Regions from separate parts of the Microbacterium algihabitans genome, predicted to be linked through region 1. Evidence: predicted binding sites of a transcription regulator. Region 1 holds the regulator's gene; the other holds the start of a gene.
The links. The regulator LexA, encoded in region 1, represses DNA repair genes until DNA is damaged. The targets are predictions, from matches to a motif close to TCGAACANNTGTTCGA.
Positions count from the first base shown of each region.

Region 1 (15,760 bases):
CGGTGGCCATCGCCGGGTACACGAACGCCGGGAAGTCGAGCCTGCTCAATCGCCTCACGAGCGCGGGAGTGCTCGTCGAGAACGCCTTGTTCGCGACCCTGGATGCCACGGTGCGACGTTCCGAGACGAGCGACGGTCGCGTGTACACGTTGACCGACACCGTCGGCTTCGTGCGCAATCTGCCGCACCAGCTGGTGGAGGCGTTCCGCTCGACGCTCGAGGAGGTCGGCGACGCCGACGTCATCCTGCACGTGGTCGACGCCTCGCATCCCGACCCCGCTGCGCAGCTGATGACGGTCCGCGACGTGATGGGCGACGTCGACGCGAACTTCGGCCAGGAGATCGTCGTCTTCAACAAGGCCGACCTGGTGAGCGAAGACGACCGTCTCGTGCTGCGCGGTCTCGCACCGAACGCGAAGTTCGTGTCGTCGCGCACCGGTGAGGGCATCGACGAGCTGCGGGCCGCGATCGAAGACGCGCTGCCCCTGCCGGCCGTCGAGGTGCAGGCGGTCGTTCCGTACGACCGCGGCGACCTCGTCTCGGCCGTGCACGAGAGCGGGCTCATCGTCGCGCAGGAGCACCGCGAGAGCGGAACGTTCATCCACGCGCACGTGGGGGCTCGCCTCGCGGCCGAGCTGTCGGCCTTCGAGGCCTGACCACCGGCATCCGGAAGGCCCTCTCGCTGCGGCGTGGGGGCCTTCCGTCGTCGAGGGACGTGTTTCGACAGTGGAGCTTCTCCCCTCGGCGGGGGAGCGCAGCGTGCCAGTCTTCGACGGTGCCACCGTTCGTCCCGATCCTCGCCGCCGTCGAGGAGGCCGCCCGGCGCGAGGGATTCGCGGTGGATGCGGCGCAGCTGGCGGTCGCGCGACGGATGGCGCTCGCCGCGACGCGCGCGCTCGAGGGGAGACCGACGAAGGGTGTGTACCTCCACGGCCCTGCCGGGCGCGGCAAGTCCTGGCTCGCCGATGCGGTCTACGCGGCCGTTCCGCCCGGTCGGGCCGCCCGTGTGCACTTCTCGGGCTTCTTCGATGATCTGCACCGGCGCATTCACGCGCATCGCCCGGAGCCGGATGCCATGGCTCGCGCGATCGACGACGTCGTCGGCTCCGACCGTCTGGTGTTTTTCGACGAGCTGCACGTCCACGATCCCGGCGACGCGATCCTCCTCACGCGCCTGGTCGAGCGCCTCGTCGACCGGGGTGGAACGCTGGTGGCGACGTCCAACTACGCGCCGTCCGAGTTGCTTCCCGACCCCGTGTGGCACCACCTCTTCGAGCCCGGGATCGCGCTGTTGACGACCCATCTCGACGTGATCCCGCTCGAGGGGCCGATCGATTATCGAACCCTCGCACCCGCGATGCGTCAGGGGTTCCGCGCGGGCACGTGGTCGACGGGAGCGTCTTCGGTGATGTCGGGGTCGTCCCGGCAGCTCGTCGTCCGCGACCGTGTCTTCACCGTCGCGTCCGCGGGGGAGGGGGCGCTCGTCGCGACCTTCGATCAGCTCTGCGAGACGCCCCTCGCCGCGTCGGAGTACCGGCACTGGAGCCGGCGGTACCCGCACTGGACGATCATCGGCGTTCCGCCGCTGGACGAGGTCGGCCCCGCCGCACAGCAGCGCTTCGTCGCCCTCATCGACGTCCTCGTGGACGCCGACGTGCGCCTCGACGTGCAGGCGGTGGTGCCGGTCGACGAGTTCGTGCGGCGCTGCGCGGGGCGACCCGATGCGTTCCGCATGGCGAGCCGTCTGCGACTGCTGCGCTCCCTCTGAATCGGTCGAGCTCGAGAGCCGGGATGCCGGCGTGGTCAGTCGAGCTGGAGGGCCGGCATGCCCGGCGTTTCGAACCCGAACACCGCGCCGAGGAAGCCGAGCTCGCGCTCGAGCGAGTCGATCACGGTCTCGGAACGACGGAAGCCGTGGCCCTCGCCCTCGTAGAGGACGTACGCGTGCGGCACGTGGTGCGCCGCCAGCGCGTCGCGGATGGCCTCGGCCTGCGATGGCGGGACGACGCGGTCTTCCGAGCCCTGCAGGATCAGCAGAGGAACCCGGAAGTGCTCGGGACGCCCGAGAGGGGACCGCTCGATGTAGACCGCTTCGGCCTCGGGGAGCGGGCCGATGAGCCCGTCGAGGTACCGCGCTTCGAAATCGTGGGTGTCTTCGGCCAGGGCGCGGGCGTCGCCCACGCCGTACCGCGAAATACCGGCAGAGAAGACGTCGGTGCGCGTCACGGCCGCCAGCACCGTCCAGCCGCCCGCTGAGCCGCCCGCGATGGCGATCCTCTCGGCATCGGCGAGCCCTGCGTCTGCCAGAGCGGATGCCGCCGCTGCCACGTCGTCCACATCGACGACGCCCCACTGGCCCTTGAGACGGTCGCGGTAGTCGCGTCCGTACCCGGTGGAGCCGCCGTAGTTGACGTCGAGCACGCCGATGCCCCGGCTCGTGAAGAACGCCGTCTTGGCCGAGGGGGCCGGCCCGACGTGCGAGGTGGGTCCGCCGTGCACGAGGACGACGTAGGGAGGTCGCTCTCCGGCGGGCGCGACGACGTCGGGGTGGGTGGGCGCGTAGGCGAAGGCGTGCACGGTGCCGTGCGGCCCCTCGGTCTCGAGGGCCCGAGCCGTCGGCATCCATTCGTCGCCCCACGACCCGGCGCCGCCGGTGACGAGGTCGACCGCCCCGGTGTCGAGATCGACGAGCCAGAGCCCCGACCGCCCACCGGCGTCGGAACCCGACACGAGCACGCGGGCACCGCGGACGTCGTCGATCGCCGCCCCCGCCACGACCGGGACGTCGACCGGGCGCACGCCGCTGGGCGCGATCTCGACGATCTCGTCTGCGCCGTCGGTGCGCACCGCGACGACGCGACCGTCGGAGGCTGCGCCGAACCATCGGGTACCGAGGACCCAGAGCCCGCCGCCCGTATCGGCGTCGGCGGGGGCCAGGGCTTGCGCGTCACCCTCGAGCGGACGGCGGAAGAGGTTCCAGCGACCGTCGGGATCGTCGGCGTAGAGCAGTTCGTCGTCGGCGATCCACACGGGTTGGAGCGGTGCGCGGCGCGGGCCGCCCGCGACCTGCCGCACCTCTCCGGTCGCGAGGTTCTTGACCTCGATCGAGGTGGCGTCCCAGGGCATGTCGGGGTGGTTCCACGCCACCCACGCGAGGTGGCGGCCGCTCGGCGAGAGCGCCGGCTGGGCGAGGAAGTCGCTGCCCTCGGCGAGGACGTCGCTCGACCCGTCGAGCGGGATGCGCACGATCGCGCGCTGCGGAACGCGGGACGAGCCGTGGGTCTCTCGCACGGCGAGGAGCACGCCGTGCTCCCACCGCAGGCCGCCGTGGCGCACCGCCTCGTCGGCGGGGGTGAGGGGCCGGGCGGCGTCGCCCGGACGGAGGGCGTACACGCGCTGATCGGTCTTCTCGACGTAATAGAGCTCGCCGTCGTCGGACGCGGTCCAGGCGCCTCCGCCGTACTCGTGCACGGCGGAGCGGGCGTTGGCGGGCGCGGGGAGCACCGTCTCGACCGCGCCGTCGACCCGGCGACGCTTGACGGCGACGCGGCCGGCCTCGTGCGGCACGGATTCGCCCCACCACACCTCGTCGCCCACGAGCCGAGCCCCGTCGACGCGCGGTGACGCCTGCGCGACGGACTCGGGCGTGATCGGGGAGGGCCAGGAACCGTAGGGGAGGGTGTCAGCCATGCCTCCACCCTAGGCAGGGCCTCCGACATCCGCGGATGCCGTCACGACGGCGGGGCGAATCTCCGGATCCGGCGCGCCGGGCAACGTGTGACGACGTCGAGGGCCGGATGCCGCTGTGCGGGCGGGCGTCCGACCCCCGGTGCCCTGCTCAGACGGCGCGGAGAACCGCGACCACGCGACCGAGGACGACGGCATCGTCGCCCAGGATCGGCTCGAACGCGCTGTTGCGGGGGAGGAGCCACATGTGGCCGTCGCGGCGGCGGAAGGTCTTCACCGTGGCCTCTCCGTCGAGCATCGCGGCGACGATCTCGCCGTTCTCGGCGTTCGCCTGCGACCGGACGACGACCCAGTCGCCGTCGCAGATGGCCGCGTCGATCATGGAGTCGCCCGAGACCTTCAGCATGAACAGCTCGCCCTTGCCGACGAGCTGACGGGGGAGGGGGAAGATCTCCTCGACCTGCTGATCGGCGGTGATCGGCACACCGGCGGCGATCCGGCCGACGAGGGGCACGAGGGCAGCGTCGCCGAGCGCGGGCGCGGTGTCGGCGGGGTTCTCGGCCGCGGCACCGGGGAGGTCGATCAGCACCTCCATCGCGCGCGTCTTGCCGGGGTCGCGTCGCAGGTAGCCGCTGAGTTCGAGCTGGTTCAGCTGGTGGGTGACGCTCGACAGCGACTTGAGTCCGACGGCGTCGCCGATCTCGCGCATGCTCGGCGGATAGCCGTGCCGGGCGATCGAGCGCTGGATGACCTCGAGGATCGCGAGCTGCTTGTCGCTGAGGCTCTTGCGTCGCCGGGTCTGCGGCCGCTCGCGGCCGGCGGCGGTCGTCGCGTCGGTCATCTGTGCTCCCCTCGCGCCGCGGAAATCACGGCGGAAATTCGAATGTCGGAGGTTGGTGGTGAGGTCTCCGTGTCGAAACCGTATCCGGTGGACGACCCGAATGACACGGAGCCTCGCGCGTGTCGCGTTCGATCGGTCTCCGAGACACGGGGTGTTGACACATCGAAAGTATCGAAGATAGATTCGGAATACAGATTCGCACCACCGTCCTCCCGGCCGAGGGCGGGGTGCGAATCTCTCCACCAAGGAGCACATCATGAGCAGCATCGCCCTCACCGCACCGACCACCCGCCTGCGCATCACCGCCCGCGGGCGCCGCGTCGTCGCCTTCCTCGTCGCCCTTCCCCTCGCCATCGCGCTCGGCATCGCGGTCGTCGGTGGCGGGTCCGCCCTCGCGTCCGGCGAGGCCGGCGCCCCCGCCGGTTCGTTCGCCGAAATGACCGTCATGAGCGGCGACACGCTGTGGTCGATCGCCGAAGACCTGGCGCCGGCAGCCGACCCGCGCGACGTCGTCGCCGAGATCACGCGCCTCAACGCCCTCTCGGGCGGAAACGTCACGGCAGGACAGCGAATCGCCATCCCGGCCGCCTACGCCCCCGTCGGCTGACTCGCGAGCTCTCGCCGCGAGCTGTGGTCGTGATCCACGGCCGTCGTCGCCGCCTACCATGGGTGAGGTGACTGTGCGCCTTGACGACCTGCCTCTCCGCGACGATCTCCGGGGTATGACCCCGTACGGTGCCCCGCAGGCGGCCCTTCCCGTCGCGCTGAACGTCAACGAGAACACCCACCCGGTTCCTCAAGAGGTCGCCGACGACATTCTCGACGCCGTCGCCCGGGCCCTGCGCGACGTCAACCGCTACCCCGACCGAGAGTTCACCGGTCTGCGGGAGGCCTTCGCCGGCTACCTGGGTCACGGGCTGTCTCCCGAGCAGATCTGGGCGGCCAACGGCTCGAACGAGGTCCTGCAGCACATCCTCCAGGCGTTCGGCGGCCCCGGCCGCACCGCGATGGGCTTCGCCCCGACCTACTCGATGTACCCGATCCTGACGCGGGCCACCGGCGCCTCCTGGATCGCGGGCGAGCGCGAGCACGACTTCTCGCTCACCGCGGAATCGGCCGCCGCGCAGGTGCGCGAGCGCCGCCCCGACATCGTGTTCCTGTGCGCCCCGAACAACCCCACCGGAACGCCTCTTCGCCTCGACGTCGTTCAGGCCGTCTACGACGCCACCGACGGCATCGTCATCGTCGACGAGGCGTACGAGGAGTTCGCCCCCCGCGACGAGCCCTCCGCGGTCTCGCTGCTGCCCGGTCGTCCGCGCCTGGTCGTCTCGCGCACGATGAGCAAGGCCTTCGCCTTCGCCGGAGCGCGCGTGGGCTACCTCGCCGCCGATCCCGCGCTCGTCGACGCCCTGCGCCTCGTACGGCTGCCCTACCACCTCAGTGCGCTCACGCAGGCGGCGGCGACCGCCGCCCTCGCGCACGCCGACACGATGCTGTCGATGGTCGACGAGATCGTCGCCCAGCGCGACCGGATCTCGGCGACCGTGGCCGCCCTCGGCTACACCGCCCACGAGTCGTGGACGAACTTCGTGCTGTTCGGCGGGGTCGACGACCCTGCGGCCACGTGGAAGGCCCTGTACGACCGGGGAGTGCTGATCCGCGACGTCGGGATCGCTCACCACCTGCGCGTGACGGCGGGCACGGCCGACGAGACCACGGCGTTCCTCGACGCACTGGCCTCGGTAGGATCGCGGTCATGACCGGCCCCGCCTCGCCCCGCACCGCCTCGATCACCCGCGAGACGAGCGAGTCCCGCGTCGAACTCGAGCTCGACCTCGACGGCCGCGGCACCAGCGACATCTCCACGAGCGTGCCGTTCTTCGACCACATGCTCACGGCGTTCGCGAAGCACTCGCTCACCGACCTGCGCGTCCGCTCGACCGGCGACACCCACATCGACGCCCACCACACCGTCGAAGACACCTCGATCGTGCTCGGTCAGGCCATCCGTCAGGCGCTCGGCGACAAGTCGGGCATCGCGCGGTACGGCGACGCCCTCGTCCCCCTCGACGAGGCGCTCGCGCAGGCCGTCGTCGACATCAGCGGGCGTCCCTACCTCGTGCACACCGGGGAGCCCGTCGGGTTCGAGCACCACCTCATCGGCGGTCACTTCACCGGATCGCTCGTGCGGCACTCGTTCGAGGCGATCTCGATCCACGCCGGTCTGACGGTGCACGTGCGCGTCCTGGGCGGACGCGACCCCCACCACATCGCCGAGGCCGAGTACAAGGCGCTCGCCCGCGCCTTCCGTCAGGCGAAGGCCCTCGACCCCCTGGTCGACGGCATCCCCAGCACCAAGGGAGCGTTGTGACCTCGAAGCCCGTCGTCGCGGTCCTCGATTACGGGTCGGGCAACGTCCACTCGGCGGTCAAGGCGCTGGTCGAGGCTGGGGCGGACGCCCGCCTGACCTCCGACCGTTCGCTCCTTCTCGACGCCGATGGACTGCTCGTGCCGGGAGTCGGTGCGTTCAGCGCCGTCATGGGCGCGCTCAACGCCAGCCGCGGCGGCGAGATCATCGACCGACGCCTCGCGGGAGGTCGGCCGGTGCTCGGCATCTGCGTCGGTATGCAGGTGATGTTCGAGCGCGGGATCGAGCGCGGCACCGACACCCCGGGTCTGGGGGAGTGGCCCGGCACCGTCGGCGAGCTCGCCGCACCGGTCCTGCCGCACATGGGTTGGAACACCGTCACCGCCGGAGAGGGCTCGCGCCTGTTCGAGGGCATCGAGAACGAGCGCTTCTATTTCGTGCACTCCTACGCCGCGCAGGAGTGGTCGCTCGAGGTCACCCCGCCCTTCCCTCAGCCCTCGGTCACGTGGTGCACCTACGGTGCGCCGTTCATCGCCGCCGTCGAGAACGGGCCGCTGGCCGCGACGCAGTTCCACCCCGAGAAGTCGGGAGAAGCCGGCATCCGCTTGCTGTCCAATTGGATCGGCGGCCTGCGCGCGACTACTGTGTGACCTCGTGCCCCGGCTCGGCGAGATGCGCCGAAGGGTGCGAGGAGCCATGAACGATTTCGCGTCCACGCCCGAACTTGTGCTGCTTCCCGCGGTCGACGTCGCCGACGGCAAGGCCGTCCGTCTGACCCAGGGTGAGGCCGGTACCGAGACCAGCTACGGCGACCCCGTCGACGCCGCCGCCGACTTCGCTCGCCAGGGTGCCCAGTGGATCCACCTGGTCGATCTCGACGCAGCCTTCGGTCGAGGCAGCAACGCGAGCGTCATGCGCAAGGTCATCAAGCAGGTCAAGGGTGTGCAGGTCGAGCTCTCCGGCGGCATCCGCGACGACCGTTCGCTCGAAGCCGCTCTGGAGAGCGGTGCGAGCCGCATCAACCTCGGTACGGCAGCTCTCGAGAACCCCGAGTGGGCGGCCGACGTCATCAACCGCTACGGCGAGGCGATCGCGGTCGGCCTCGACGTGCGCGGCACCACGCTGGCCGCACGCGGGTGGACCCGTGACGGCGGCGACCTGTGGACCGTGCTCCAGCGCCTCGAAGACGCCGGATGCAGCCGCTATGTCGTCACCGACGTGACCAAGGACGGCACGCTGCGCGGCCCGAACATCGAACTGCTGCGCGAGATGACCCAGCGCACGCCCAAGCCGATCGTCGCCTCGGGTGGCGTCTCAAGCCTCGACGACATCGCCGCGCTGCGGGAGCTGGTGCCGCTCGGCGTCGAGGGCGCGATCGTCGGCAAGGCTCTCTACGCGGGGCAGTTCACCCTCGCTGAGGCGCTGGATGTCGCCGGACACTGACGATCCGCACGACCACGCTCACGGCGCCCACGCGGATTCCGCCGGCGTCCCGTGGGAGGGCCGCCGATTCGAGTCGAACCCGCACTCCGGTGACGACGGATCCGCCGACCCGGCGCTGCTGGCCGCTCTTCTCGCGTTCCGCGCGGGGGAGGGCGATGCACGCGCCATCGTCGACGCCTACCGCACGGCGCGTCTGCTGATCCCGCTGGTCGCCGAGAAGGGCGATCACGGTGTCGGCGCGCACGGCCTCGAGGTCGACAAGACGCAGGAGCTCTCGATCGTCACGGTCGCCGCTCCCGACGGTCGCAAGGTGCTCCCCGTGTTCACCTCGGTGACGGCGCTGCAGACCTGGGACGCCACGGCCCGCCCCGTGCCAGCGGACGGTCGGCGCACGGCTCTCGCCGCGGCATCCGAAGACACCGAGCTCATCGTGATCGACCCGGCGTCCGAGACGGAGTTCGTCCTGCGTCGACCCGCGGTGTGGGCCATCGCCCAGGGCGAGCCGTGGGAGCCGGCGCACACGTCGCCCACGATCTTCACGGGTCTGCACGAGAGCATCTCGGGCGAGCTGGCTGTGCTCGACCTCGCGGTGGAGTCGGGCGATCCCTCGGGGCGCCTGCGCGGACCGGAACTCGTCGTGCACCTTCAGCTGATGTCGGGGCTCGAGCAGGAGGAATTGGATGCCGTGCTCGCACGCCTCGCGCGCCGGTGGGCGGCCGATGATCGCATCGCCGTCCTCGTGGATTCCCTGACGGTCAAGCTCCACCGCAGCAGCGAGGCCTGATCGCTCGGGTCCCGGTCCCTTCGACAGGCTCAGGGACCTCCCACCGCCGTCATACCCCCGCGGGTGGCACGGAAGAGGGCGGCCTGCGGAGGGCAGGGCGCAGTGATGCCCCCTCCCCAGGGCAATCGGGGAAGGGGCCCCGCTCTTGCCTTGGGAAGGGGGCATCACGGAGCCCGGTACCCCCAGAACGACGGAATTACGTGACGGGACCCGTCCACTTCTCGCCCGGCCCCTTGCCAATGGGGTCCTGGATCGTCGACGCCTCGCGGAACGCGAGTTGCAGGGAGCGTAGGCCGTCGCGCAGCGAGCGCGCGTGCATGTCGCTGATCTCGGGGGCGCCGGCGGTGATGAGTCCGGCCAGGGCGTTGATGAGCTTGCGGGCTTCGTCGAGGTCGAGCTGCTGGCCCGGGTCGTCGGCCAGGCCGGTCTTGACGGCGGCAGCGCTCATGAGGTGGACGGCGGCCGTGGTGATGACCTCGACGGCAGGGACGTCGGCGATGTCGCGGGTGGCGGAGGACGCCGCGCGCTCCTGTTCCTCCCAGCGGGCCAGACGCTCGTCTCCTGCTCCGTGGCGGTGCGCGGAGTGGTCTTCGGTGGGCATGTCGGGGGGAATCGTGGTCACGGGGTTCTCTCTGCTAGACTATGGCGGGCTTCGGAGTGTTTCACTCCGTACGAAAGAGGATCACATCCCACCCGCGCTTGCCGCTCCAGGCTACCGGGTTCCCGCACTCCGCTCCGTGTTCCACGGGGTTGCCTGGGTGCAGAAGCCGGTGCCGAAAGCACCGTGCCGGGTGGCGTGTCTCTCCTCTTCGCCCGCGATTCCGACGGATCGCGGCGGCCACCACCCGTATGAAAGAGGAGTTCCGCATCAGCGATCCCCGCACCAACGAGCGCATCCGAGTCCCGGAGGTCCGTCTCGTCGGACCCAACGGCGAGCAGGTCGGCATCGTCCGAATCGAAGCTGCGCTGCGCCTGGCCCAGGAAGCGGACCTCGACTTGGTCGAGGTTGCGCCGAGCTCGAAGCCGCCCGTGGTCAAGATCATGGATTACGGCAAGTTCAAGTACGAGGCCGCTCAGAAGGCCAAGGAAACGCGTCGTAACCAGGCGAACACCGTGCTCAAAGAGGTGCGGTTCCGTCTGAAGATCGAGGCTCACGACTACATCACCAAGCTCAAGCGCGCCGAGGGCTTCCTCCAGGCGGGCGACAAGGTGAAGGCCATGATCCTGTTCCGCGGTCGCGAGCAGTCGCGTCCCGAGCAGGGTGTCCGTCTGCTCCGCAAGTTCGCCGAAGACGTCGCCGAGTTCGGCACCGTCGAGTCGAACCCCACGATCGACGGCCGCAACATGGTGATGGTGGTGGCTCCTCACAAGAACAAGTCCGAGGTCAAGACCGAGCAGAACGCGCAGCGCACGGCGAACCGTGAAGCCGCGCGAAGTGCCGCTCGAGGCGATTCGGCACCCACAGACGAAGCTGCCCCGGCGTCCGCCGAGTAAAGCTCCCCGACTCCCGCTCCGCCGGGAACCCCAACGAAGGAAGACAGATGCCGAAGCAGAAGACCCACTCGGGCGCCAAGAAGCGCTTCAAGCTCACCGGTAGCGGCAAGCTCATGAAGCAGCAGGCCGGCATGCGCCACAACCTCGAGGGCAAGGCCTCCAAGCGCACCCGTCGCCTGAACCAGGAGCAGGTCCTGGCCAAGGGTGACTCCAAGGTCGCCAAGAAGCTCCTCGGCCTCTGAGCGCCGACGCACGTTAGGAAAGAACAGAAATGGCTAGAGTCAAGCGGGCAGTAAACGCCCACAAGAAGCGTCGCGTCATCCTCGAGCGCGCGTCCGGTTACCGCGGTCAGCGTTCGCGCCTGTACCGCAAGGCCAAGGAGCAGGTCACCCACTCCCTGGTCTACGCGTACCGTGACCGTCGCAAGCGCAAGGGCGACTTCCGTCGTCTGTGGATCCAGCGCATCAACGCCGCATCGCGCGCCAACGGCATGACGTACAACCGCTTCATCCAGGGCCTCGGCCTCGCGGGTGTGCAGGTCGACCGTCGCATGCTCGCCGAGCTCGCGGTCAACGAGCCGGCCGTGTTCGCCTCGCTCGTCGCCACGGCGAAGGCTGCGCTGCCCAGCGACGTCAACGCCGCGAAGACCGCGTAAGACACGCCTTCCACGAAACGGGCGTCCTCTTCGGAGGGCGCCCGTTTCGCTGTTCCTGCGCGGCCTCCCGGTTCGCATGCCGTCGGCGTCATACACTGAGTCCGTGCTCGAGAACCCCCGTTCGCCGCGGGTGCGCGCCGTGGCCAAGCTCAGCAAGCGCGCCGCCCGTCAAGAGACCGGTCTCTTCCTGCTCGAGGGTCCGCAGGCCGCCCGTGAGGCGCTCGAATGGGCGCCCGACACGGTGCTCGAGCTGTACGCGACGCCCACGGCGCTCGAGAAGCACGCCGATGTTCGCGAGCTGGCCGAGCGCGCCGACGTCGACCTGCAGTACACGACCGAGGCGGTCCTCGACGCGATGGCCGACACCGTCACCCCGCAGGGCATCGTCGCGGTGGCGCGTCAGGCGCCGACGGCGCTGAAAGACCTGCTGGCGGGCCGCCCGCGTCTGATCGCGATCTGCGAGGAGGTCCGCGATCCGGGCAACCTCGGCACGATCATCCGGGCCGCCGATGCGGCGGGGGCGGATGCCGTGATCCTCACCGGCCGCACGGTCGACCCCTACAATCCGAAGGTCGTGCGCTCGACGACCGGCTCGCTCTTCCACGTGCCGATCGCCGTCGATCTCGAGTTGGCCGACGTCGTGGAGCGCGTGCACGAGGCCGGACTCCGCGTGGTCGCGGCCGACGTCGACGGCGCGGATTTCCTGGCGTCTCGCGAGCTCCTCGCGGAGCCGACGGCGTGGTTGTTCGGCAACGAGGCGCGCGGCCTCGACGAGACGGCGCTGGCTCACGCCGACCTCTCGCTGCGCCTGCCGATCTACGGTCGGGCGGAGTCGCTGAACCTCGCCACGGCGGCCAGCGTGTGCCTGTACGAGACCGCTTTCGCGCAGCGCGCAGGTTGAGGCGGCTGTTACAGAACGGTTAAGGCGTGCGCGGGAATGTGGTCGGCCACCCTTCCCCCTCATAGGGTGAACACATGGCATCCGTACCCCCGGCGAGCTCCGAGCCCCTGGTCGTCGTCTCCGACGTGCAGAAGCACTACGGGCAGTTCCAGGCCCTGAAAGACATCGACCTCACCGTCGACCGCGGCGAAGTCGTCGTGGTCATCGGTCCTTCCGGTTCGGGCAAGTCGACCTTGTGCCGCACCATCAACCGTCTCGAGACCATCACGAGCGGCTCGATCACCATCGACGGCAAGGAGCTTCCCAAAGAGGGGAAGGGCCTGGCCGAACTGCGTGCCGATGTCGGCATGGTGTTCCAGTCGTTCAACCTCTTCGCGCACCTGACGATCCTCGAGAACGTCACGCTCGGCCCCATCAAGGTTCGCAAGATGAAGAAGGCGGATGCCGAGAAGGAGGCCCGGGCGCTCCTGGAGCGCGTAGGCGTCGGGCATCAGGCCGACAAGCTGCCCGCCCAGCTCTCGGGTGGTCAGCAGCAGCGCGTGGCGATCGCCCGGGCGCTCGCGATGAAGCCCAAGGTCATGCTCTTCGACGAGCCGACCTCCGCGCTCGACCCCGAGATGATCAACGAGGTGCTCGACGTGATGGTCGGCCTCGCCAGCGAGGGCATGACGATGATCGTCGTCACCCACGAGATGGGCTTCGCCCGCAAGGCCGCGAACCGCGTGGTGTTCATGGCCGACGGGCAAATCGTCGAGCAGGCGACCCCCGAGAAATTCTTCACCCAACCCGAGTCGGATCGCGCGAAGGACTTCCTCTCGAAGCTCATCACGCACTGACGCGTTCCTCATGACGGCGTCGAACGAGGAGGTTCTTCCGCCGAAAGCCGATCGACCGTTCCCCCGGTCCCTTTCGCGCGCCGTCACCCCAGACCTTTCATCCGCACAGCACACGTAACCAAGGAGACATCACATGCGTAAGACACGTTTTCTCGCCGGCGCGAGCATCATCGCCGCCGGCCTTCTGGCTCTGACGGCCTGCAACAGCGGCACCCCGGGCGCAGCACCCGGTGACGGTGCCTCCGACGGCGGCAGCGACGCACCGGTGTACGGCGCGGTCGCCACCGACGTCACGATCGAGAACAGCCCCACCTTCACCAAGATCGAGTCGGCCGGCAAGGTCGTCGTCGGTGTGAAGGAAGACCAGCCCGGCCTCGGCTACCTCGACCCGGTGACGGGCGAGCGCAAGGGCTTCGACGTCGACGTCGCGCGTTGGATCGCCGCATCGCTCGGTTTCGACCCGGCGGACGAGTCGAAGGTGGAGTACAAGGCCATTGCCTCGGCCAACCGCGAGCAGGCCCTCATCAACGGTGACATCGACTACTACGTCGGCACCTACTCGATCACCGACAAGCGCAAAGAGCAGATCTCCTTCGCCGGCCCCTACTTCCTCACCGGTCAGGGCCTGCTGGTCGCCGCCGATGACGACACGATCACCGGCAAGGACTCGCTCACGGCCGAGACCACCGTGTGCTCGGTGACGGGTTCGACGCCGATCCAGCGCATCCGCGAGCAGACTCCCGCGAAGGTCGTCGAGTTCGACACCTACTCGCAGTGCGTCGAGAAGCTCAAGAACGGCGAGGTCGACGCGGTGACCACCGACGAGGCGATCCTCCTCGGCTACGCCGCTCAGGACCCCGACAACCTCAAGATCGCGGGCGAGCCCTTCAGCGAGGAGCGCTACGGCGTCGGCATCGCCAAGGGCGACACCGCTTTCCAGGAGTTCGTGAACACGATGTTCACCGACGGAGGATCCACCTGGGAGGCCATCTTCGAGAAGAACCTCGGCGCCTCGGGCGTCAAGGGCGAGCAGCCGGCGGTCGACCCCGTCAGCTGAGCACCCGTGCGGGCGGCGCATGCGCGCCGCCCGCACTCCCGAGCTCCACGCGACAGACCCGCGACAGAACGGACCGCTTCCGGTGAATCAGATCTTCGACTACCCCGACCTGTGGGGACAGGCGCTGTGGGGGACCGTCGTGCTCTTCGTGGGCGGCGGACTCATCGCCCTCGTGCTCGGCTTCGTCGTCGCGGCGATGCGGGTGTCTCCCGTCCCCATCGCGCGTGCTGTCGGCGCGGTCTACGTCAACTGGATCCGCAACACCCCGCTGACGCTCGTGCTCTTCTTCTTCGCGTTCTGCGTGCCGTTGCTCGTCGACGTGCCCCGCGGCAGCTTCCTGCTGCTGGCCGTGTGCGGGCTCGGCGTCTACACGGCCACCTACGTGGCCGAGACCATCCGCTCCGGCATCAACACCGTCCCGGTCGGTCAGGCCGAAGCGGCCCGTGCCCTCGGCCTCGGATTCGGGCAGGTCATGTCGTTGATCGTCCTGCCCCAGGCCACCCGCTCGGTCATCCCCCCGATGATGAGCGTCTTCATCGCCCTGCTCAAGAACACCACCGTCGCCGCAGGCTTCTCGGTGGTCAACCTCGGCAACATCCGCGCCACCATGAGCGAGAACGGCGAGAACCAGCTCGTCACGATCCTGCTGGTGATGGTCGTGTTCGTCATCCTCGTGCTCCTGCTGGCCGCTCTCCAGAACGCCGCCGAGAAGAAGTGGAAGGTCGTCCGATGAGCTCCTCCGTCCTGTACGACGTGCCGGGCCCGCGGGCGCAGCTGCGCAACCGCATCATCGGCGCCGCCACCCTGCTGCTCGTCGCCGCCGTGATCGGCTTCGTGATCTGGCGGTTCATCGACACCGGGCAGTTCTCCGCCGCGAAGTGGAACGTCTTCACCTACTCGGCCATCTGGGAGCGCTTCGGCCAGGCGACGCTCGCGACGCTGGCGGCGTTCGCCGTCGCCGCGGTCGGGGCGCTGATCCTCGGTTTCGTGTTGGCCATCGGGCGCATGTCCGACCACCGCTGGGTGCGGCTGCCCGTCGGCTGGGTGGTCGAGATCCTCCGCGCCGTCCCCGTGCTCGTCTTCATGCTGCTGCTGTACTACGGTCTGCCGGTCATCGGCATCAAGATGTCGTCGTACTGGGCCGTCGTCATCGCGCTGATCCTCTACAACGGCTCCGTGCTGTCGGAGGTCATCCGCGCCGGCGTCGAGTCGCTGCCCCGCGGTCAGAGTGAGGCCGGTTACGCGGTGGGTCTGCGCAAGGCGGGCGTCATGCGCCTGATCCTGCTGCCGCAGGCGATCCGTGCCATGCTCCCCGTGATCATCGCGCAGTTGGTGGTCACCCTGAAGGACACCGCGCTCGGCTTCATCATCACCTACCCCGAGCTGTTGTACTTCGCCCGACTCCTCGGCTCGAACGGCGAGTACGGCTCTCCGCTGATCCCCGCCGCGATGATCGCCAGCGTGATCTACGTCGCGATGTGCCTCGCCCTGTCGTTCGCCGCTCACCGCGTCGAGGTCGGCCTGCGCCGTTCGCCGAAGGCGGGCAACGTCGTCCCCGCGGAGCCGGCGGGGCAGACCGGCACCGACACCGAGCTCATCGTGGCCCAGCGCGGTCTCGGCAGGAACGGTCCCGGCTCGGCGTCCTGACCGCCGAGCCGAGCGTCGGAATCACCGACGGGCGGGGGAGTGTCCCC
Region 1 covers NZ_JAWDIU010000001.1:6,373-22,132, reverse strand. Annotated here, with positions in the region: gene hflX (GTPase HflX) at 1-656, shown strand, start outside; gene zapE (cell division protein ZapE) at 776-1,768, shown strand; gene RWH43_RS00110 (S9 family peptidase) at 1,804-3,690, opposite strand; gene lexA (transcriptional repressor LexA) at 3,839-4,528, opposite strand; gene RWH43_RS00100 (LysM peptidoglycan-binding domain-containing protein) at 4,785-5,135, shown strand; gene RWH43_RS00095 (histidinol-phosphate transaminase) at 5,194-6,288, shown strand; gene hisB (imidazoleglycerol-phosphate dehydratase HisB) at 6,285-6,899, shown strand; gene hisH (imidazole glycerol phosphate synthase subunit HisH) at 6,896-7,546, shown strand; gene priA (bifunctional 1-(5-phosphoribosyl)-5-((5-phosphoribosylamino)methylideneamino)imidazole-4-carboxamide isomerase/phosphoribosylanthranilate isomerase PriA) at 7,593-8,339, shown strand; gene RWH43_RS00075 (SseB family protein) at 8,323-9,123, shown strand; gene RWH43_RS00070 (DUF1844 domain-containing protein) at 9,320-9,724, opposite strand; gene infC (translation initiation factor IF-3) at 9,973-10,617, shown strand; gene rpmI (50S ribosomal protein L35) at 10,665-10,859, shown strand; gene rplT (50S ribosomal protein L20) at 10,889-11,272, shown strand; gene RWH43_RS00050 (TrmH family RNA methyltransferase) at 11,376-12,173, shown strand; gene RWH43_RS00045 (amino acid ABC transporter ATP-binding protein) at 12,248-13,009, shown strand; gene RWH43_RS00040 (glutamate ABC transporter substrate-binding protein) at 13,143-14,066, shown strand; gene RWH43_RS00035 (amino acid ABC transporter permease) at 14,149-14,799, shown strand; gene RWH43_RS00030 (amino acid ABC transporter permease) at 14,796-15,713, shown strand.

Region 2 (15,760 bases), 870 kb from region 1:
CGGCCCGCGAACACGCGAGACAGGCCGATGGCGTACCAGACGTGCAGCACGAGGGCCAGCACCAGCACCGCTCCCGCGGTCACGGCGATCAGGCTCAGAGCATCCATGCGTCCTCCGTCGACGGTCTGACTCGACGCTACCGTGCGGGGTGGCCTCCGACCTCGCCGGCAGGGGGCGAGATCCGCGACACCGCGAGGGGAACGACGACGCTCGCGGCCTCGAGGTCGACGCGCCGCGCCCCGCACGCGGAGCAGCGGACGTACCGCACCCGACCCTGACTGGTCGAGTGCGCCGACTCGGTGATCCAGCCGTGTTCGTGAGGGGCGGATGCCGAGACGGCGAGGGCGAGCAGGTCTGAGGCGGTCATGATCCCAGCGTGATGTAATGCCGTTATGCATCTCAACCCTTACGGGGAGTACGCGGTCCTGCTGGCCGCGTCGCTCGCGAACGACTGGCCCGCCGATCGCGCCGGCATCGAGGAGCGCACGCGCGAGATGGGGATGACGATGACCTTCCCCGTGGCATCCGGAGATCACGAACGCACCCGCGCGGTCATCGACGAGTGGCTCCGCGTGGTCGACGAGACAGACCCCGCCGCGCGCGCCGCGCTGCTGAACGCGCAGATGGCCGCGGTCACCGCCTACCCGCGCCTCACCGACCACGACGGCGAGGGGTGGCACCTGCACTACCGCGACAGCGACGAGGCGCTCCCCCGCGTGCTCGCCGCCGTCATCTCGGTGGGCACCTCTCTGCACCTCGTCACGCGCGGCATGAACCGCCTCGGCCGCTGCGCCGCCGACCCGTGCACGAACGTCGTCGTCGACGTCACCCGCAACGGCCGTCAGCGCTACTGCTCGGTGCGCTGCGCCAACCGCGCCGCCGTGCGGAGGCACCGCTCGCGCCTCGGGTAGGGCGAGGGCTCGACGCCCCCCTAACCCACGACTTCCGCCATGACGTGGGGATGGCGGAACATCCATGCCAGCGCATACGTTGCTGTGGACACCGATCAAGGAGATTCCATGGCCGACGAACTGACCGTGACCCGCAACGACGAGGCGGGCCGCTACGAGATCCACGTGGGCGACGAGCTCGGGGGCTTCATGGAGTTCCGCCCCGCGAGCGGCGACCGCACCGAGCTGCCCCACACCGAGGTCGACCCGGCGTTCAAGGGTCGCGGCCTGGGCTCGACCCTCGCGAGTGAGGCGCTCTCCGACCTCGCTCGCCGCGGCGACACGATCATCCCCTCGTGCCCCTTCGTCGCGCACTACCTGAGCGAGCACGACGTGCCCGGCCTGTCCGTCGACCAGCCCGAGCAGGGCGACACCGACCCGGCCGGAGGCGGCGACCGGTCGTGACCCGACTCGACGTCGCTCCCCCGGCATCCGAGGGTCCGATCGACTGCGACGGCCCCCGCGCGTTGATCGTCGAGGCACGAGAGGTGCCGCTGGGCGGCGTGCGCGGCATGGAAGTGCACCGCACCCTCCCCCACCGCTCGCTGCCGATGGTCGGCGCCTGGTGCTTCCTCGACCGCTTCGGCCCGCAGGACACGCTCATGCGCGTCGAGCCGCACCCGCACATCGGACTGCAGACGGTGACCTGGCCGATCATCGGCGAGGTCCGGCATCGCGATGCCGTGGGCAGTGACGTCGTCGTGCGCCCGGGCGCCCTGAACCTCATGACCAGCGGCGCGGGGATCGCGCACTCCGAGTACTCGGTCGGCGAGGGGCCCATCCCCCTCGACGCCCTGCAGCTCTGGGTGGCGTTGCCCGAGTCGCGGCGGCACGGGGAGCCCGCGTTCGAGCGTCACGAAGACCTGCCGGTGCTCGACCTCGGCGAGGGGGCCGATGCGGTCGTGGTGATGGGCACGCTTGGCGAGGTCGTCTCGCCCGCGACGGTGCACACCCCGATCGTGGGCGCCGAACTCCGTCTGCCGGCCGGCGTCACCGTGCGTGTCCCCCTGCGCCCCGAGTGGGAGTACGCCCTATACGGCATGACGGGCACTGCCGAGGTCGAAACGGGGGCGGATGCCGTGAACGCCGACGCCGCGCGACGCCCCGGCACTCCTGCCGAGCCGGGGTCCACGGCATCCGTCGACCACACTCGCTTGATCTACCTCGGCCGCGGCCGCGACCATGTCGAGCTGCGCAGCGACGGGGGTGCCCGCGTGTTCCTGCTGGGCGGGGAGCCGTTCGAGGCCGACATCGTCATGTGGTGGAACTTCGTGGGCCGTTCGCACGACGAGATCGTCGAGGCCCGCGAGGCGTGGGAAGCACAGGCGCCGCGCTTCGGGACCGTGATCGACCACGGCCCCGAGCGCATTCCGGCGCCGCCCCTGCCAGGCGTGCGTCTCACACCGCGGAGGCGGCGGGGCTGAACTCAGTACGTCGGCGCCGCCGGGAGTCCGAAGAACTCCTCCAGGGTGGTGAAGCCGCCCTCGTGGTAGGCGCGAGCGAGTTCAGGACCGATGTAGCGCAGGTGCCACGCTTCGGGCTCGTATCCGCTGACCGCTTCGCGACCCTCCGCGTACCGCGTGACGAAGCCGAACTCCCACGAATGCTCGCGCACCCACGCGCCCTGAGCCGACGCGGCGACGTCGTCGAGAGTGCGGCACGAACCGTTGCAGGGCACGATGTCGACGGCCAGACCCGACTGATGCTCGCTGTAGCCGGGTCGGGCGCTCTCGCGATCGGCACCCTCCACCCCGCTGACGCGCACGCGGCCGGCGTAGGTGGACTTCTGGGTCGTGTACGAGCGGAACGCGCTCAGGTAGCCGATCTCGCCGGCTCCCGCGTCGGAGGCGGCCTTCACCATCGCGGTGAGCGCGTTCGCCGCCGGCGTGCGCAGCGCGGAGTCTTCGAGGGCGCGGACGTTCGCGGGCATGATGAGGTCGCCCGGGTAGTAGTCGACGGGCTCGAGCGGCCGCTGCTTGTTGACGACGACCCATTCGCGGTTCGGGTCGGAGAGCGATACGCAGGGCGCGATCCCGGATGCCACGGCCACACGGAAGGCGCTGCCTCCGCCGGCCGCGGCGATGGCGGCGGCGTCGTCGCCCGCAGAGAGCGCCGTCGTGACGGCCGGGTCGTCGCACGGCGTGGCCGTTGCCGCCACCGCTGACACCGCGGGCACGGGGAGCCCCTCGGAGGGGACAGCGGGGGGACCGGCGATCGACGCCGTCACGGCAGCGTCGTTGGCGCTCGTCGAAGCCGTGGCATCCGCCCCCGCCCCCATCGCCAGACCGGCGGCCACGGTCGCGGTGGCGACGACCACCGCGAGCGCTCCTGCGACGACCGCGAGCCGGCGACGGCGGGCCGTAGGCAGAGCGGAGAACCACTCGGTCGCGGTACGGAGTCGGCCGCCTTCGGACGAGGAGTGCGAGGCCTCGACCGGCGCGAACGAGCGACGACGAAGCGGGGCCGCGCTCGATCCGGCCTCGCGGAGAGCGCGGCGCGTCGGTGACGCGGAGGCCTCGGGCGCGGCCGGGGCGACGGGCACGGGGAGTGCCGCCGTCGCGAGTCGCTCAGCTTCCGCGCGCGCGGCGCGGCGGGGAGAGAGCTCGGAATCGGGGGACATGACTGGTCCCATTGTCTCCCGGGACCGCGGACCGGTCGACCCCGCCTCACCCGATGGACGCCCGCGCGGCCCTCACAGCGCGTCGCTGAAGGCGACTTCGCCCGCCGCGACGAACACGAGGACGATGCTGAGCGTGCCGGCGACGAGCAACAGGGCGGGATGCGCGAGCCCGACCACCACGCGCCGGGTGCGCGGCGACTCGGCGAAGAACTGCTCGGGGATGCGGTGCCGCGTCGGCACCGGCGCCCACCCGCGCAGGCGCGCGATGTACCCGACGCAGCGGAAGATGAGCACGGCCCACAGCACCGCGACGATGAAGGGCACGACGGCGCCGAAGATCTCGAGAGCTTCCTCCCACGCCGCTTCGGTGTTCGAGCGGGAATCCTCGGTCAGCTGCACCGCGACGGCCGCACCGAGCACGACGGATCCGATCCACAGGATGAGCGCCCCGAGCAGGGCGAAGAAGCGCGCGAAGAAGTGACCGAGGATCGACGGTTCGGACTCCAGGTGCGCACGGGGCGTCTGCGACAGCACGAGCAGCGTCGCGCCCAGCGAGGGCAGCGCGGCGCTCAACGACACGGCCACCCGCAGGGGCTCCGGGCCGTCCGCGAGGTCGACGACGACGATCAGCACGGCCATCGCCGCGAGCCAGATCCATCCTGCGGCCGCGGGGTGACGTTCGACCCACGACGGATGCAGGGGCTCGAGGCGGCGCCCGGCCGCCGTCAGCAGCGCGTGGCCTCGCACGTGTCGCACGGTCTCCATGCGCCCCTCGTTCCCATCGCGGCAGACGAACCAGCGACGCCTGTCACAGTATCGCGAGAGCATTCGAGCATGGGAGCGATTATCGGATGCCGGGGCTTGCCCTGATGTAGAACATGTGTTCGAATGTGAGTATGCGGTGGCAAGGTCAACAACTCGGCGTCGACGACTCGGGAGCCCTCCCGGGCATGGAGCGCATGGACGGCCTCGTGCGCTCGGTCACGACGCCGGAGTTCGCGGGCATGACCTTCCACGAGGTGCTGTGCAAAAGCGCATTGAATCGCGTTCCCGGGGTTTCGGCGATGCCATTTGATTGGACAGTGAATCCCTATCGCGGATGCACTCATGCGTGTTCATATTGCTTTGCTAGGAAAACGCATGAATACCTCGACCTCGATTACGGGGCCGATTTCGATTCGCAGATCGTGGTCAAGGTCAACGTCGCCGACGTGCTGCGCACAGAGCTGCGGCGCGGGTCGTGGGCCCGCGAGCCCGTCATGCTCGGGACGAACACCGATCCCTACCAACGCGCCGAGGGGCGCTACCGCCTCATGCCCGACATCGTCGGCGCCCTGACCGACAACGGCACGCCGTTCTCGATCCTCACGAAGGGCACGTTGCTCCGACGCGACCTGCCCCTGCTCACCGAGGCGGCGCAACAGGTGAAGGTGTCGCTGGCGATGTCGATCGCGGTGTTCGACGACACGCTGCAGCACTCGATCGAGCCGGGCACCCCCAGCGCCGAGGCGCGCCTCGACACGGTGCGCGCGGCGACCGAGGCGGGGTTCCGCGTGACGGTGTTCCTCATGCCGATCATCCCGCACCTCACCGACTCGATCGCCGCGCTCGATCACGCCCTGGCGCGCATCCGCGCCGCGGGTGCGGCGCGCGTCGTCTACGGGGCGCTGCACCTGCGCCCCGGGGCGAAGCAGTGGTTCTTCGAGTGGCTCGAACGCGAGCACCCGCACCTCGTGTCGTCGTACCGGGGGCTGTACCCCGGTGTGTCGACCTCCGCCCCGAAGGCCTACCGCACCTGGCTCGGCAAACGCATGCGACCGCTCCTGCGCATGCACCGCCTCGACGGGTGGGACGAAGACGACCACCCGCGCGGTCGACCGCAGCCCGGCCTCGCGGCACGCACGCCGACGCCGGCGAGCAGCCTCGGACCCATCAGGTCGACCGGGGTCCCGGCATCCGCCCGCCCCCGTGTCGCGCCGGCGAGCGAGCCCACGCTGTTCTGAGGTTGCGACGTGACCGGCGAACGACGAAGGCCCCCGTCCGCGCGATGCGGACGAGGGCCTCCCTGACGACGATTACGCGTCGACGTTCGAGAGCTGACGGCCCGAGAGCTCCTCGAGCACGTCGTCGCCGAGCGCGGTCTCTTCGAAAGGAGCCTCGATCTCGGCACGGTCGAGCAGCTCGGTCATGCGACGACGACGCTGGCGCGTGATGAGCGTGACCACGGTGCCGGCGCGACCGGCGCGACCGGTGCGGCCCGAGCGGTGCAGGTACGTCTTGTACTCGTCAGGGGCGTCGGCCTGGATGACCAGGTCGATGTCGTCGACGTGGATGCCGCGGGCGGCGACGTCGGTCGCGACGAGCACGTTCACGCGACCCGAGGTGAGCTTCTCGAGGTTGCGCGTGCGCTTCTGCTGGTTGAGGTCACCGTGCAGGGCGACGGCCGAGATCCCGGCGTCGTCGAACTGCTCGGCGAGCATCTCGGCATAGGCGCGGGTGCGGGCGAAGACGAGCGTCTTGCCGGCGCGGTCGACGAGCGAGTCGAGGATCTGCGCCTTGTCGCGGTGCTCGATGACGAGAACGCGGTGCTCGATGGTGCTCGAGTCCTGGTCTTCACCGGCGACCTCGTAGACGGCCGGCTCGACGAGGAACTCGTCGACCAGGGCCGCCACCTCGCGGTCGAGCGTGGCCGAGAAGAGCAGCTTCTGGCTGCCCTTCTTGGTCGCGCGGAGGATGCGCTGCACGGGCTCGAGGAAGCCGAGCTCGCACATGTGATCGGCCTCGTCGAGGACGGCGACCTGCACCTGCGAGAGGTCGAGCTTGCCCTGGTTCAGCAGGTCTTCGATGCGACCCGGGGTGCCGATGACGATGTCGACGCCCTTCTTGAGCGCACCGACCTGACGCGCCTGGGGCACGCCGCCGTAGACCTGGGTGGTGAACAGGCCCACGCTGCGCGCAAGCGCCTGCACGGTGCGGTCGATCTGCAGGGCGAGCTCGCGCGTGGGGGCGAGGATGATCGCCTTGGGGGCGCGAGCGAACTCACGACGCTGACCCGCCTGCGAACGCAGGATGCTCTCGACCAGCGGTGCGCCGAAGGCGATGGTCTTGCCCGAGCCGGTGCGGCCGCGGGCGAGGACGTCGCGTCCCTCGAGGATCGGAGCGACGGTGGCCGCCTGGATCGGGAAGGGGCTCGCCGCGCCGAGACCGGCGAGGGCGCGGACGAGGTTGTCGCCCAGACCCAGCTCGGCGAAGCCGGCACCGGTCACGGTCGCGGCGTCAACGGCCTCGGCCTGCAGGCGCTCGTGCACGACGTCGACGCGCTGCTCGTGCTCGGCGGAGCGCTTCGGGGTGTTGTTCTCCCCACGCCCACTCCACCCGCCGCTGTCGCGTCGGGCGGAGCCTCCGGGCGCGTGGCCCCAGTCGCTGCGGCTCGGGCCGTCGTCACGGCTCGGGCCGTCGTTTCGGCGGGGGCGCTCGTCGAAGGAGCGGGCCGGGCGGTCGCTGCGGTCGAACGAGCGAGCGGGACGCTCACCGGCGTCGCGACGGGGACGCTCGTCACGATCGAACGAACGCGCGGGGCGCTCGGTGCGGTCGAACGAGCGAGCCGGACGGTCCTCGACCGAACGGGCCGGACGCTCGCTGCGGTCGAACGACCGGGCGGGACGCTCACCGGCATCGCGACGGGGACGCTCATCGCGATCGAACGAACGCGCGGGACGCTCGGTGCGGTCGAAGGAGCGGGCGGGACGGTCGTTGCGGTCGAACGAACGGGCCGGACGGTCAGCGGCGTCGCGACGGGGACGCTCGTCACGATCGAACGAACGCGCAGGGTGCTCGGTGCGGTCGAACGAACGAGCCGGACGCTCGTTGCGGTCGAAGGAGCGGGCGGGACGCTCGTCGAACGAACGCGCGGGGCGGTCGCTGCGGTCGAACGAACGCGCGGGACGCTCACCGGCGTCACGACGGGGACGCTCATCGCGATCGAACGAACGCGCAGGACGCTCGGTGCGGTCGAACGACCGAGCCGGACGCTCGGTGCGGTCGAAGGAGCGGGCGGGACGCTCGTCGAACGAACGCGCGGGGCGGTCGCTGCGGTCGAACGAACGCGAGGGACGCTCACCGGCGTCACGACGGGGACGCTCGTCACGGTCGAACGAACGCGCGGGACGGTCATTGCGGTCGAACGAACGCGCGGGGCGATCGTCGAACGAACGGGCCGGACGGTCGTCGCGAGCCGAGGTGCGGATGTTGCGGGCCTCGGTGCGGCCGGCGCGGTCGGCGGCGTTCCAACGCCCCTTGTCGGGGGTGGCCTCCGACTCGGGGCGGTAGCCGCGGTGGTTGGGGCTCTTGCTGCCGGGCTTGGCGGGGCCTTCGGTACCGGGACGACGCTTGCGGTCCTGGAACGAAGTCTTGGCGCCGTAGCGGGGCTCGAAGTTCTTGGCGGCGCGGCCGCCGGCGGGCTTCTTGTTCTTGGGCATGGAGAAACTTCCTGGGTTCTGTTCGCGCGAAACAGCGACACCGCTCGTGGCGGTGCGAAACCCGGACTCTCGTCGGCCGGGGGCCAATTCACTAGTGATGGTCGAGGCCGCGATCGCGTCCTGTCCATCGGCCCCTTGGACTACAAACCCATCCGCGCATCACGCGCGGTGTCCAGAGCCGACCTCACCACGTTACAGGTGGCGCCTGGGAATGGCATCCATGCCCCCCCCCCCGGATGACCCATGTCCCACTTATGGCGCTTTCGTGACGCATCACACAGCCATACCTGGGACATCACCCCACCGAAAGTGGGACGAGGGTGGTCGAGAGAGGGACAGGGGTGGTCGGGACCGGGACAATCTCGGGGAGAGAGGGACTCAGGGTTGCGCTGACGGAAGATAGACGCATGGCAGACACCGACGCCCACCCCATCACGGTGGCGATCGAGCGGCGCATCGACCCGACGCGCACCGCCGAAGCGACCTCCTGGATGCAGGCCGGCACCGACCTCGCGACCGCTTTTCCGGGCTTCCTCGGCTCGGGCTGGGTGCGCGCGGGCGAAGACAGCGACCTCTGGTACATGCTGTACCGCTTCCGCGACATCACGACGCTCGAGGAGTGGGAGAGCTCCCCGCAGCGGCAGTGGTGGCTCGACTCGGGCCGCCCGTTCGCGCGCGAGGAGCGCAGCGAGCGCCGCACGGGGATCGAGGGCTGGTTCGACGCCCCGCACGGCTCGATCCTCGAAGCGGCGACGGTAACGGATGCCGGAACCCAGCCGATCCAGCAGCCCGTGCCCCCGGCTCCCCCGCGCTGGAAGCAGGCGGTGACGATCTGGGTCGGCTTCTTCCCCACCAATCTGCTGGCGTCATGGCTGCTGGGCTTCATTCCGGGCTTCGCCGAGGTGCCGCTCGTGCTGCGCGTGCTCGCGACGACCCTCATGCTCACCCCCGTCATGACCTACGCGGTGCTCCCGTGGGTCACCCGCATGCTGCAGCCCTGGTTGCAGCGCCCCCGCCGATCGCGAAAGGCACAGTCATGACCGCCGACCCCACCGGATTCCGCTTCCGCCTGCGCGGCGAGCGCTCGTCGGCCGAGATCACCCAGGTGGGGTCAGCGCTGCGCGCGCTCACCGTCGACGGGGTCGATCTCGTGCCGAGCTACCCCGACGACGCCCCGACGCCCGCGGCATCCGGGGTCGTGCTCGTGCCGTGGCCGAACCGCATCCGAGACGGCAAGTACACCTTCGAGGGCGAAGACCTGCAGCTGGCCATCAGCGAGCCGAAGTTCGGCAACGCCAGCCACGGACTGCTGCGGTTCGGGATGTACCAGGCGATCGAGCACACCGACGCCCGGCTCGTGCTCGGGGCCGATGTCGTGCCCCAGACCGGGTATCCCTTCCACCTGCGCACGCGCGTGACCTTCGACCTGCGCGACGACGGGCTGCACGTCACTCACGACATCGAAAACGTCGGAGCACGAACGGCGCCGGTGGCGCTCGGCGTGCACCCCTACCTGCAGATCGGGGGCGTGCCGACGGCCGATCTCGTGGTGCACTCCACTGGTACCTCGACGCTCGTCGTCGACGAGCGCAACATCCCCGTCGCCGAGGTGCCGGTCGATGCCGCCACCGATCTGCGCGCGGGCAAGCGCCTGGGCGACGCCGGCCTCGACAACGGCTACCGCGGGCTGGAGCGCGACGCCGAGGGACGCGCGCGCCACACGCTCACCGCTCCCGACGGGCGCCGTCTCGAGCTCTGGCAGGACGAGGGCTTCCGCTGGGCCCAGGTGTTCACGACCGACCGGTATCCGGGTCACCCGCTCGCCGTCGCGATCGAGCCGATGACGGCCCCCGCCAACGCCTTCGCCACGGGAACCGACCTCGAAAAGCTCGAACCCGGGTCGTCGATGCGCCGGGAATGGGGCGTGCGCTTCACCGCGTGACGCATTCTTGTCCCCCAAATGGGGGACAAAGAATTAGCCATATGACCAGGGAAAATCCCAGGCAAGGGCTTTCCTACGAAGGCGGCGCGAACGTTACCATGAGCGGTGACGGATTTCCGTCAAGGCCGGGGGAGGCAGAGGACCAAGGTTTCCCCTTGCCTTCTACCCGAACGAGCCGACGGGGGCCGAGGGTCCCGCGATGAGGGGGGATCCCCGTTCCGTCTGAAGGAAAGATCCCCCATCATGAGCACCGCGCTCCGCTTCGCCGTCCCCGTTTCTGTCTCGGTGCCGCGTCTGACCGGCCTCACGCGTCGACTCGCGGCGTTGTCCTCGCTTCACGTCGGCGCTGCCGCACTGACCACGCTGGTCGGCGGCCTGCTGCTCGCGATCGCGACCACGAGCGACCCGCTGTGGTGGCAGCTGCACTTCAGCCAGCTCGGCATCTTCGGCGATCTTTCCAGCGCATTCTTCAACACCACGCTCAAGGTCAGCGGAATGATCGTGGTGGTCTTCGCCTTCTGCGTGCGTCGTGACATCGCGCGTCTTGGTCGCGGTCCCGTGCGCCGCGGTGCGGCAACCGTTGCTTTCCTCTGCCTCAACTGCGTCGGTGTGAATCTCGCCCTGGTCGGCTGCATTCCCCTCAACACCGACAAAGACCTGCACGACAAGGTCGCCGGCTCCATGGTGCTCGGCTTCCTTGTGCTGCTGCTCAGCGCTCCGCTGATGCTCAACCGCCTCGGCAAGCGCATGGCGATCGGCACGGGCATCGCACTCGTGTGGCTGATCGCCTCGATCTCGCTGTTCGTGTCGGCCACGATCAACCTCGCCCTCTTCGAGACGATCTCGTGCGCGGCGATGTTCGCGTGGTCGGGCATGTTCACGCAGATCCTCGCGAGTGCGTCCGCCAAGACCACGCGCGATGTCGTGGAGGAAGTGGCGGATACCGCGGCTCCCGCCGTCGCCCACGTCGCCCCGCGCCGCCGGAGCCGCTCGGTGGTCGCCGCGCGCTCGCGCGCCTCGCTGCGCCCGCTCGGCACCGCCCGCGCACTCCCCCGCCCGGCGCAGACGCGTCGCATTGTGATGACGCCCCTGTCCGCCTCGCCCCTCGAGCGCTTCCTGACGGTGCTCGCGCGCACCGAGCGCTCGCTGCCGACGAGCGACCGCACCGGAGTCGTGGCATCCGGAACCGTCCTCACCTCGGCGAACACCCGCACCGCGCCGCAACGCGGTGTCGACGGTCGCCCGCCGACTCACGTCGCCGCGCGGCACCTCACGGCCAACGCGGGTGAGGCTTCCACGGCCGCGCGGACGCACGTCGCCGCTCGGGGCCCCGCCGCCTCTCGCTCGCTCGCGATCAGTGCTTCTCGCGCAGCTCGCGTCGGCTCAACGGGTGGTCGTCGTGGGCCGTCGGCGCACTCTGCACGGACTCTCGCTCCGCGCGGCGCTGACGGCGGCGCTCGCTCGCTCCTTCGATGAGGTTGTAGAGCGTCGGCAGCACCAGCAGCGTCAGGAACGTCGACGACACGAGTCCGCCGATCACCACGACCGCGAGCGGCTGCGAGATGAACCCGCCGTGGCCGGTGATGCCGAGCGCCATCGGCACGAGCGCGAAGATCGCCGCGAGAGCCGTCATGAGGATCGGCCGCAGACGTCGCGCTCCGCCGACGATCGTGGCCTCGAACACGCTGAGACCCCGCGCCCGGTACTGGTTGACGAGGTCGATCAGCACGATGGCGTTGGTCACGACGATGCCGACGAGCATCAGCGCGCCGATCATTCCCGCGACCCCGAGCGGCACGCCCGTGATCAGGAGCATGAGGATCGCTCCGGTCGCCGCGAACGGCACCGACACGAGCAGCTCGAGCGGCTGGCGCAGCGACTTGAAGGTCGCCACCATCACGACGTAGACGATGAGGATCGCCGCGAGAAGGGCGAGGCCGAGCTGGCCGAAGGCATCCTGCTGGCTGGTGACCACACCACCCACCTCGGCCGTAGCGCCCTCGGGCAGCTGCACGTCGGCGAGCGCGTCGCGCACGGTCGCCGAGGAGCTGCCGAGGTCGTCGGAGGTCGGCGTCACGGTGATCGTCGCGGTGCGAAGGCCGCGCGCGGTCGTGATGGAGGGCGCCGTCTGGCTCTCTTCGACGGTCGCGATCTGGTCGAGGCGCACCGCTCCGCTCGCGCTCGGGATCTCGAGAGCGCGCAGGTCGTCGATCGTCTGCGGAGGATTCGCGGTGGCGAGGTACACGGTCACTCCGCGGCCGTCGAGCTCGACGGTGCCCGCCTGACGGGGCTGCTGCGCCCCGGAGACGAGTGCGCCGACCGTGCGCTCCGACAGACCGCGTTCCGCGGCCGCGGCGCGGTCGACACGCACCGACACGAAGGGCAGCGAGGCCGACAGGCTGCTGGTGACCTGGCCCACGCCCTCGCGACCCTGCAGCTGCGACACGACGGCATCGCTCGCCTGCTGCAGCGACGAGCCGTCGGCGGCGGTCACGTCGACGGTGATGTCGGTGGAGCCGAAGCCGCCTCCGGATGCCGCGACCTCGATCTCTCCGGCGTCGGTGAGCTGTTCGAGCTCGGTGCGCACGCGCTCGCGGAGCTCGACCTGGTCGGCTCCGGACTCGGAGGTGATCGAGTACGTGATGCCCGAGCCGCCGCCCGAGAAGGCGTCGCGCAGCGCCGAGCCGCTCGAGCCGATCGAGGTCTGCACGGTCTGCACGCCCGGGGTGTCGAGCAGCACGGCCTCGACCTTCTGGGCCGCGGCGTCTTCGGCGTCGAGGCTGGGTGCCGGGCCGATCTTCTGCGTGACGGTGAAGGTGTTCTGACCCGAATCGCCGAGGAAATCGGTCTTGAGCAGGGGGAACGTGGCGAGGGTGCCGCCGAGGATGAGCACCGCCACCCCGAGGGTGACCGCCGAGTGCTTCAGCGTCCACGTGAGGATCGGGACGTAGGCCTTCTGCAGCCGCGACGGCGGGGCGTCGGCGGCCTCGGGATCGACCGGGTCGCCGTTGTCGTCGCGGATGACCTTGCCGGGCTTCAGGAACCACGACGCCAGCACGGGCACGATCGTCAGCGAGACGAGCAGCGAGGCGGCCATCGCGATGGTCACGGTGAGCGAGAACGGGCGGAACAGCTCTCCGGTGACGTCGCCGACGAAGGCGATCGGCAGGAACACCGCGACGGAGGTGATGGTGGATGCCGTGATGGCCGCGGCCACCTCGCGCACCGCGCGCACGATGGTGGGGATCTTGTCGGCGTCGCCAACGTAGTGGCGCTTGATGTTCTCGATCACCACGATCGAGTCGTCGACGACACGGCCGATCGCGATGGTCAGAGCTCCGAGGGTCAGGATGTTCAGCGAGTAGCCGAACGCCTGGAGGCCGACGAAGGTGATCAGCACGCTCGTGGGGATCGAGATGGCGGTGACGAGCGTCGAACGCACCGACATGAGGAAGACGAGGATCACCACGACCGCGAAGACGAGGCCGAGAAGACCCTCTTGCGCGAGGGCCTCGATGGACTGCTCGACGAAGGGCGCCTGGTCGAAGACGACGGTGAAGGTCGCCCCCTCACCCAGCTGTGATTCGAGGGCGGGCAACGCCGCGAGCACTCCGCGCGAGACGTCGACGGTGTTGGCTGCGGGCAGCTTCGTCACCGCGATGGTCAGCGCCGGCTTGCCGTCGACGCGCGACAGCGTCGTCACCGGGTCGGTCTGCAGGGCGACGTCGGCCACGTCGGCGATCGTGGTCTGGCCGGCCGCGATCTGCGCGGCGTCGGTCGGAACGAGGGGCAGAGCCGAGATCTCGTCGACGCTGGTGAGCTTCGAGCCCGTCTGCACGGTGAGGGTCTGGTCGTTCTCGGTGAGCGAGCCGCCCGGGAAGAGCACGCCGTTCGCGTCGAGCGCGTCGGTGATGGCCTGCTGGCTGAACCCGCGTTCGCCCAGGCGGGTGGCATCCGGAGTGATCGTCACCCGCTCGCCGGTGCCGCCGACGATCTGCGCGCCGTTGACGCCCGCGACGTCTTCGAGGTCGGGAACCACGCTCGTCTGGAGGGTCGCCTGCGTCGCCTGCGCGTCGGTGAAGCCCGTCACGGCGAGCTGGATGACGGGGAAGTCGTCGATGCTCGCCGACGCCACCGTCGTGTCGGCGGAGTCGGGCAGCTGGTCGTTGATGCGGGCGATCGCGGCGAGGATTTTCTGCTGCGCGGCCGCCAGGTCGGTGCCGTAGGTGAACGACGCCGACACGATCGACGAGTTCGTCGTGCTGGTGGCGGTGGTGGACTCAAGCCCCTCCACCCCGCGGATCGCGTTCTCGATCGGCGTCGACACGTCTGTCTCGACGACCTCGGGCGACGCACCCGGGTAGGTCGTGACGACGGCGAGCTGCGGGAACTCGATCGAGGGGATGAGCTCTTGCTTGAGGCTCGTCAACGCGAGACCGCCGAAGATCGCGGCGACGATCGTGACGAGGGCGATGAGGGCGCGGTTCTTCAGGCTGAGAACGGCCAGGTACGACACGAAGGACCCTCCGGGATCACATTCGATACAGGTGTGTATCGAACCTCAGTATCCCATGGGGTTTCCGAGGGCGGTCCGCTCTAGAACAGCGAGCCCACCGTCAATCCGAGCGCGGCGGCGAGCACCGATCCCACGAATGAGACGACGGCGTACGACAACGAGGCGCGCGTGCGCCCTTCCTCGGCCAGGAGCGCGGTCGTCACGGCCACCGCACTGAAGGTGGTGTACCCGCCGAGCAGGCCGGTCCCCAGGATCCAGCGCCACGTCTCGTCGGCGGGAAGGGCGCTCAGGATGCCGAGGACCAGGGCTCCCGTGAGGTTCACCACGAGGATCCCCCAGGGGAACCCCTCACCCGTTCGCCGGCGGATGAGCACGTCGAGGACGTAGCGCAGGGCCGCTCCGATGCCACCGGCGACGGCGACGGCGAGGAAGAGGAGGGGTGTCACGCCGCCAATCTACGCGGTCGCCGTGGCCCGGTCAGGCTTCGAGGGCCTCCACCCGCCGCCGCAGCTCGGCCGCCTTGTCGGCCCCGATCTGCGCTTCGGCGAGCTTGAGGGCGGCGCTCGCGGTGAGGGTGCGCGCCACGAGGTAGGTCGGGCTGGCCTTGAGGTCGGGGATGACGTCGAGGATGATGCCCTCGGCATCCGGATCGGTCATCAGCTTGCCGAGCTTGATCTTGGCGAGGTCGTATCGAGCGGCCATTTTTCCTCCGTGGGTGGGCGCATCGTCGCACCCCTCGGCAGATTGTTGCACATATGTACCGTTATGTCATCGCCGACTGTGTCGCGTGGGCCAGAGCACCCACCTCGGCGAACGCCGAGCGAGATTCGGGCGTCCAGAACGCCCCGACGTAGACGTGGAACCCGGCCGGCGCCGTGATCAGGCGCACCGGCGCTCCGACGGCATCCGCCCGCCGAGTGAACGCCACCGCGTCGTCGAAGAAGATGTCGCGGCCGCCCTGGAACAACAGAGTCGGGGGCAGACCGGTCGGATCCATGCGCGCGGGATCGATCGCCGGGTCGTCCAGCCCCGTTCGCCCGCCCAGGCAGCCGCTCCCGCGCGGAGTCCGGGCACCCGCAACGAGGGATCGCGACGCGCCCGCCGGGCGATCGCGGGGTTCTCGAGGCCCAGGTCGAGCCAGGGCGAGAACAGCACGAGGGCGTCGGGGCGACGAGAGGCGCGCAGGGCCAGACCGACGGCGAGAGCGCCGCCCGCCGAGTCTCCGGCCACCCAGAGCCTCGAGGCCCGCGCCGC
Region 2 covers NZ_JAWDIU010000001.1:877,831-893,590, forward strand. Annotated here, with positions in the region: gene RWH43_RS04115 (FHA domain-containing protein) at 1-107, opposite strand, end outside; gene RWH43_RS04120 (hypothetical protein) at 137-367, opposite strand; gene RWH43_RS04125 (CGNR zinc finger domain-containing protein) at 393-911, shown strand; gene RWH43_RS04130 (GNAT family N-acetyltransferase) at 951-1,355, shown strand; gene RWH43_RS04135 (pirin family protein) at 1,352-2,374, shown strand; gene RWH43_RS04140 (M15 family metallopeptidase) at 2,377-3,570, opposite strand; gene RWH43_RS04145 (hypothetical protein) at 3,643-4,335, opposite strand; gene RWH43_RS04150 (Rv2578c family radical SAM protein) at 4,467-5,573, shown strand; gene RWH43_RS04155 (DEAD/DEAH box helicase) at 5,646-8,048, opposite strand; gene RWH43_RS04160 (antibiotic biosynthesis monooxygenase) at 8,456-9,088, shown strand; gene RWH43_RS04165 (aldose 1-epimerase family protein) at 9,085-9,990, shown strand; gene RWH43_RS04170 (efflux RND transporter permease subunit) at 11,345-14,506, opposite strand; gene crcB (fluoride efflux transporter CrcB) at 14,587-14,952, opposite strand; gene RWH43_RS04180 (DUF2076 domain-containing protein) at 14,984-15,208, opposite strand; partial or broken gene RWH43_RS04185 (alpha/beta hydrolase fold domain-containing protein) at 15,270-15,760, opposite strand, start outside.
Region 2: RWH43_RS04150 (Rv2578c family radical SAM protein) is a predicted target of LexA. The motif match lies at 4,443-4,458, and genes of this name have one in related genera.